Linked DNA regions of Thiosocius teredinicola. Each later gene encodes a partner of the first gene's protein in a complex. Links are inferred from orthologs where the notes say so. Each region holds a gene or a part of one and is shown in the gene's direction. Other genes may lie near its edges.

Region 1 (3,632 bases):
CGTCTGTTTACGGCCGCCGTACCGATCCTTTCAAGGGTCGCAAATCGTTCCACCGGGGTGTCGATTTTGCCGGTAAGCGCGGTGCTGAGGTCGTGGCGGTTGCATCCGGCGTCGTGGTTCGCGCCAAGCGCGCCAGCGGGTACGGCAATCTCGTCGAGATCAAGCATGCGGATGGCTACACAACCCTGTATGCCCACAACAAGGAAAACCTGGTCAAGAAAGGCGACGTGGTGAACAAGGGCCAGACGGTTGCGCTGCTTGGCAGCACTGGGCGGTCCAGTGGTCCTCACGTGCATTTCGAAGTGCGCAAAGACGGCAAAATCGTCAATCCTCTGCGCTTTGTGCGCGTCAAATAGAGGCTTTGCCCAACACATCCCGAAAAGACCCGCAGTAGCGGGTTTTTTCTTATGTCTCCGGCCGTTCGATCGCCCGATTGGGTTATCATTCTGCCCTTTGTATTAGCTCGTCCGGGAAGGTCGCAGGTTTATGCTGAACAAGCTCATCAAGAAGGTCTTTGGCAGTCGAAACGATCGACTGGTAAAGAAAATGCTCAAGTCGGTGGAGCAGATCAACGTGCTCGAACCTGCATTGAGCGAGCTGAGCGATGAGGCCCTTGCCGCCAAAACGGCAGAATTCCGTAAACGCATTGCCGAAGGCGCGTCGTCTAACGATTTGCTGCCTGAGGCGTTCGCCGTGGTGCGCGAAGCCGGCAAGCGAGTGCTCGGCATGCGCCACTTCGATGTGCAGATGATCGGCGGCATGGTGCTCAATGATGGCAAGATCGCCGAGATGCGTACCGGTGAGGGTAAAACCCTGGTCGCAACCCTGGCGGTTTACCTGAATGCGTTGGTCGGTCGCGGCGTACATGTGGTGACGGTCAACGACTACCTGGCGCGTCGTGATGCCGGCTGGATGGGCCAGCTTTATCACTTCCTCGGCATGACCACCGGTGTAATCAATTCTTCCGGCGGGATGGGGCCGGACAGCTCGTCCTATGAGTTTGATCCTGCCTTCCAGGGCGACGCCGGCGGGTTCTCGCGTCTGCGTCCGGTGAGCCGCGCGGCCGCCTATGCCTGCGATATCACCTATGGCACCAACAACGAGTTCGGCTTCGATTATCTGCGCGACAACATGGCGTTTTCTGCCGATCAGCGGGTGCAGCGTCGTTATTTCGCGGTGGTCGACGAGGTCGACTCGATCTTGATCGACGAGGCGCGTACGCCGTTGATCATTTCCGGGCCGGCCGAAGACAGTTCCGAGATGTACCGTCGGGTCAGTGGTATCCCGGCCCAACTCACGAAACAGGACCCGATCACCAACGACGAAGGCAAGCCGGATTTCGGTCCCGGCGATTACTCCGTCGACGAAAAGGCACGCCAGGTCTTCCTCAGCGATGAGGGGCATGAAAAGGTCGAGCAGATGTTGTCGGAGTACGGCCTGCTGGCTGAGGGCGAGAGCCTGTACGACCCGTCGAACATCATGCTGATGCACCACGTGATGGCGGCTATGCGGGCACATGCCTTGTTCCAGCGCAATGTCGATTACATCGTGCGCGACGGCCAGGTAATCATCGTCGACGAGTTTACCGGTCGTACGATGCCCGGGCGGCGCTGGTCGGACGGCCTGCACCAGGCTATCGAGGCCAAAGAAGGCGTGCAGATCCAGGCCGAGAGCCAGACGCTGGCCTCGATCACCTTCCAGAATTACTTCCGCCTGTACGACAAGCTCTCGGGTATGACCGGTACAGCGGATACCGAGGCGTTTGAATTCCAGCAGATCTACGGCCTCGAGGTGGTTGTCATACCCACCAACAGACCGATGCAGCGCGACGACCAGACCGACCTGGTCTACCTGACACAGGGTGAGAAGTATCAGGCGATCGTTGAAGACGCGCGCGACTGTGTTGAGCGTGGCCAGCCGGTACTGGTGGGCACGGCATCAATCGAGGTCTCGGAGTTGGTGTCGAACATGCTTAACGAAGCAGGCGTCGAACATCAGGTACTGAATGCCAAGCAGCACGAGCGGGAAGCGCAGATTGTCGCCGAGGCCGGGCGCCCTGGGGCGGTCACCATCGCCACGAACATGGCCGGTCGTGGTACCGACATCGTGCTTGGTGGCAACCTCGACGTGGAATTAGGCCAGCTCGGTGACACTGCGGATGAGCAGGCGATCGCCAAACATCGCGAAGAATGGCAGAAACGCCACGAGCATGTGCTTGCGGCCGGTGGACTTCGCGTGATCGGCACCGAGCGCCACGAGTCCCGCCGAATCGACAACCAGCTGCGCGGGCGCTCCGGGCGGCAGGGTGATCCGGGTTCGTCACGTTTTTATCTGTCGCTCGAAGACAGCCTGATGCGCATATTTGCGTCTGAGCGTGTCTCGAATCTGATGCAGAAGCTCGGTATGAAAGAGGGCGAGGCGATTGAGCATCCGTGGGTCAACAAGGCCATCGAGAACGCGCAAAGAAAAGTCGAAGGTCGCAACTTCGACATCCGCAAACAGTTGCTTGAGTATGACGACGTCGCCAATGACCAGCGCAAAGTGGTCTATCAACAACGTGACGAGTTGATGAATGTCGAGGATATCTCCGACACGGTAGCCAACTTGCGTATCGATTCGCTTAACAGCGTGATCGACCAATATATCCCGCCGCAAAGCCTCGAAGAACAATGGGACGTACCGGGTCTGACCGAAGCGCTGCAGGAAAACTTCGCCCTGGATGCGCCTGTTCAGCAATGGCTTGACAGCGACGACAGCCTGCACGAGGAAACGTTGCGGCAGAAGATCCTCGACCAGATCGTCGCGATCTACGACGAGAAGGAATCACAGGTCGGTGTCGAGCAGATGCGCCGCATCGAGAAAGAGGTGATGCTCTATACCCTCGATTCGCATTGGAAGGAGCACCTCGCGGCGATGGACTATCTGCGCCAGGGTATTCACCTGCGTGGTTACGCGCAGAAGAACCCGAAGCAGGAGTACAAGCGCGAGGCCTTCGACATGTTCTCGTCGATGCTTGACGCCATCAAGCTCGAGGTGGTGCAGATTCTCTGTCGCTTGCAGGTGCAGGCACCCCCCGATTTGCTAGAGCAGGCCCGCGATCCGAACGAGTTCGAGTTCAGACACGAAACGTTCGAAGGCCTCGGGGGCGAACCCGAGCCGGCCGAAGCGGAGGCGGGAGCGGCGGAAGAGAAAAAGCCGTTTGTTCGACCAGACCGCAAGGTCGGCCGCAACGATCCTTGTCCGTGCGGTTCGGGCAAAAAGTACAAGCATTGTCACGGAAAACTGAGCTGATTCAGAGGCTTATCTGAGCCTGTTCCGAATGCCTCGGCCTGGGCAAAGACGGTGTGAGCGTTCAGCGCGGCGGTGACAGACGGTAGTCTGCTAGATCGAGTTCGAACATTTTTCCGCTAGCAGCGATGTTGTCGGCAACGCGCTTAAGGATCCGCTCTGATGCGCCGGCGAACAGGTGGTCCGAGCGGTCGAGGGTCATCCGGTCGATGTCGGCGCGGATTCGAGGTCGAATCGGCAGTGGCACGATATCCGTCAGCGTCTCGCGTACTGTCTTGATCAAACTGCCACGCGACCGGACCAGGTAGTTCGGCAGGCGGGACGGACGGGATGGCAAATGCTGA
Region 2 (3,297 bases), 500 kb from region 1 along the record:
AAGTGCCGGTAGCCATCCAAAAGGCGATGGATATGGCGCGTCGCAACATGAAGACCGTCAAGCTGAAGAACGGCACGCTGCAGTACCCGCTGGTCGGTCGTCACGGTGCGGCGAAAGTTCACATGCAGCCTGCCTCGGAAGGTACCGGTATTATCGCCGGCGGCGCGATGCGCGCAATTTTCGAAGTGGTTGGTGTGCACAACGTTCTGGCCAAGTGCATCGGTACCAACAATGCTATCAACGTTGTCCGCGCCACCATGAACGGTCTGGTCAACATGGACGATCCCGAATACGTCGCTGCCAAGCGTGGTAAGACGGTCGAAGAGATCCTGGGGTAATCAGCAATGGCCGACAAAAAGATGATGAAGGTCAAGTTGGTGCGTAGCGTCCATGGGCGCTTGGAAAAGCATCGTGCCTGCGTAAGCGGGCTCGGATTGCGCCGTATGCACCAGGTTGTTGAGGTAGAGGACACGCCCGCCACCCGCGGCATGCTGAACAAGGTGTCCTACATGGTTCAGGTCGTGGAGGAAGCGTGACATGCGTCTAAATTCGCTAAAACCTGCTGCTGGCAGCAAACCAACCCGCAAGCGCGTCGGTCGCGGTATCGGCAGCGGTCTGGGTAAAACCAGCGGCCGTGGCCACAAGGGCCAGAAGTCGCGTACCGGTGGCTACCACAAAGTAGGCTTCGAAGGCGGTCAGATGCCGTTGCAGCGTCGCCTGCCCAAAGTTGGATTCCGCTCGCGTCTCGCTCGCGTAACCGGCCAGGTGCGTTTGAACGAGATCGCCAAGGTTGAGGGTGACGTCGTCGATATGGACGCGCTTTATCGAGCAGATATCCTGCCGATGTCGGTTACCCGCGCCAAGGTTATCCTGTCCGGCAGCATTGATCGTGCAGTGACCGTGCGTGGCCTCGGTGTCACCAAGGGTGCCAAGGCAGCGATTGAATCCGCTGGCGGTAAAGTCGAGGAATAAGGGCAGCACATGGCTCTGAACCCTGCAAGCGCCGGCGGTATGCAACTCGGGAAATTGACCGAGTTGCGCCAACGCCTGCTGTTTCTGCTTGGTGCGCTGATTGTCTTCCGGATCGGGACCTTCATCCCGGTTCCCGGCGTTAATCCAGCTGCGCTTGCGGAATTGTTCGATCAGCAGCAGGGAACCATCCTGAACATGTTCAACATGTTCTCCGGTGGCGCGTTGAGCCGAGCCAGCCTGTTCGCCCTCGGAATCATGCCGTACATCTCTGCGTCGATTATCGTGCAGCTGATGTCGGCTGTGATCCCGAAGCTCGAGCAGCTGAAGAAAGAGGGTGAGGCGGGGCGCCGCAAGATTACCCAGTACACGCGGTACGGGACCTTGGTGCTCGCGACTTTCCAGGCATTCGGTATTGCTGTCGCGTTGCAGGGTGATTTCGGCCAGGGGCTCGTTATCAGCACCGGGCCGGGGTTTGTGTTCACTGCCACCGTATCGCTGGTTACCGGGACTATGTTCCTGATGTGGCTGGGTGAGCAGATTACCGAGCGCGGTCTGGGCAACGGCATCTCGATGATCATATTTGCTGGTATCGTTGCCGGTCTGCCGGCAGCATTCGGCAGCGTTATCGAGTTGGTCAGTAACGGCGAGATGAATGCCCTGTTCGCGCTCTTCTTGTTCCTGCTGGCGATCGCGGTTACCGGCTTTGTCGTGTTCGTCGAACGCGGTCAGCGTCGCATCACGGTGAATTACGCCAAGCGACAACAGGGCCGCAAGATGTACGCGGCGCAGAGCAGTCATCTGCCGCTGAAATTGAATATGGCCGGCGTTATTCCGCCGATTTTCGCATCCAGCATCATCCTGTTTCCGACCACACTCGCGCAGTGGGCTGGAAATACCGAAGGCATGCGCTGGTTGCAGGATATTGTCGCCAAGCTGTCGCCGGGTCAGCCGATCTATGTGGCTTTGTACGCTGCAGCGATCATTTTCTTCTGCTTTTTCTACACCGCGCTGGTGTTCAATTCGAAGGAAACCGCCGACAACTTGAAACGCTCGGGGGCGTTTATCCCGGGTATTCGCCCTGGCGAGCAGACGGCCCGCTATATCGATCAGGTTATGTCGCGTCTGACACTGGCGGGCGCCATCTACATCACGCTGGTCTGCTTGATGCCCGAGTTCCTGATCGTTGGCTGGAACGTACCGTTTTACTTTGGTGGCACCTCGCTGCTGATTGTCGTGGTCGTGGTGATGGATTTTATGGCCCAGGTGCAGGCACACGTGATGTCGCACCAGTACGAAGGCCTGATGAAGAAGGCAAATCTGAAGGGTATCGGCGGCACGGGCATGCCTCGCTGACCGGTAGTCGCGTTTTGGAGAGAACACATGAAAGTCCGTGCCTCAGTTAAAAAGATGTGTCGCAACTGCAAGATCATCAAGCGCAAAGGCGTCGTTCGCGTCATTTGCACCGATCCGCGTCACAAGCAGCGTCAAGGCTAAAAGCGCCGTTGCTAAAACATTGAAATGTGGGTAGAATTTCGCGCTTTCGCGCGCGGGTTCGCCGCTGAACCAGGAGAAATTTGACAATGGCCCGTATTGCTGGAGTCAACATTCCAGATCGCAAACACACGGTGATTGCGCTGACCTCGATCTACGGGATCGGTCGCACCCGTGCGAAAGAGATTTGTGAAGCGGCCGCAGTAGCGCCTGAAAGCAAGATCATTGATCTGACTGAAGACGAAGTTGAAAAACTGCGTACCGAAGTGGCGAAGTTCACCGTCGAAGGTGATCTGCGCCGCGAAGTCTCGATGAATATCAAGCGTTTGATGGATCTCGGCTGCAATCGCGGTATCCGTCATCGCCGCGGGTTGCCGTTGCGTGGTCAGCGCACTCGCACCAACGCGCGTACCCGCAAGGGCCCGCGTAAACCGATCAGAAAATAAGCGTTAGCTTGGTTAGTTAGGAATAAGGCATATGGCCAAGACTCCGACCCGTACCCGTAAAAAGGTCAAAAAGGTTGTTACCGATGGTGTTGCGCACGTCCATGCGTCGTTCAACAACACTATCATCACCATTACCGATCGCCAGGGTAACGCCCTGTGCTGGGCTACCGCTGGTGGTTCCGGCTTCCGCGGCTCGCGTAAGAGCACGCCGTTCGCTGCCCAGGTTGCGGCCGACCGCGCCGGTCAGGTTGCCAAGGAATACGGTGTGAAGAACCTCGACGTTAACGTCAAGGGCCCCGGGCCTGGTCGTGAGTCTGCTGTACGCGCCTTGAATAACGCCGGCTTCAAGATCACCAGCATCTCTGACGTAACGCCGATTCCGCACAAC

The links.
Region 2: the proteins of secA (region 1) and secY are in contact, whole or in part, in a crystal structure (PDB 3DIN), measured with the Thermotoga maritima proteins. The link is inferred for Thiosocius teredinicola from one-to-one orthologs. Residues at the interface, in WP_004082002.1 of Thermotoga maritima: Glu261, Ala262, Arg263, Lys300, Ala301, Arg302, Thr303, Ile304, Ile305, Leu323, Tyr324, Asp325, Pro326, Val329, Ser330, Tyr333, Ile336, Lys340, Phe345, Val349, Glu363, Phe364, Tyr374, Ser375, Gly376, Gly377, Glu393, Ile395, Thr482, Ser483; in WP_004081795.1 of Thermotoga maritima: Glu108, Gly109, Glu110, Glu111, Ala236, Glu237, Arg238, Arg239, Ile240, Thr241, Ile242, Gln243, Tyr244, Ala245, Arg246, Arg247, Val248, Thr249, Gly250, Arg251, Arg252, Val253, Tyr254, Gly256, Ala257, Ser258, Thr259, Tyr260, Leu261, Pro262.

Annotation. Positions count from the first base shown.
Region 1 is NZ_CP019936.1:3,825,521-3,829,152, reverse strand. The notes cover bases 175-3,491. They hold secA (preprotein translocase subunit SecA), read left to right. Parts: upstream 175-486; coding sequence 487-3,291; downstream 3,292-3,491. Other genes in these bases: B1781_RS18140 (hypothetical protein), read right to left, coding at 3,353-3,491; B1781_RS18150 (M23 family metallopeptidase), read left to right, coding at 175-356. Outside these bases: more of B1781_RS18150, read left to right, coding at 1-174; more of B1781_RS18140, read right to left, coding at 3,492-3,571. UniProt on the Escherichia coli protein: Required for protein export, interacts with the SecYEG preprotein conducting channel.
Region 2 is NZ_CP019936.1:4,325,851-4,329,147, reverse strand. Bases 172-3,153 are described here. They hold secY (preprotein translocase subunit SecY), read left to right. Parts: upstream 172-981; coding sequence 982-2,325; downstream 2,326-3,153. Other genes in these bases: rpsK (30S ribosomal protein S11), read left to right, coding at 2,941-3,153; rpsM (30S ribosomal protein S13), read left to right, coding at 2,553-2,909; rpmJ (50S ribosomal protein L36), read left to right, coding at 2,353-2,466; rplO (50S ribosomal protein L15), read left to right, coding at 538-972; rpmD (50S ribosomal protein L30), read left to right, coding at 345-536. Also shown: more of rpsE, read left to right, coding at 1-171; more of rpsK, read left to right, coding at 3,154-3,297. UniProt on the Escherichia coli protein: The central subunit of the protein translocation channel SecYEG. Consists of two halves formed by TMs 1-5 and 6-10.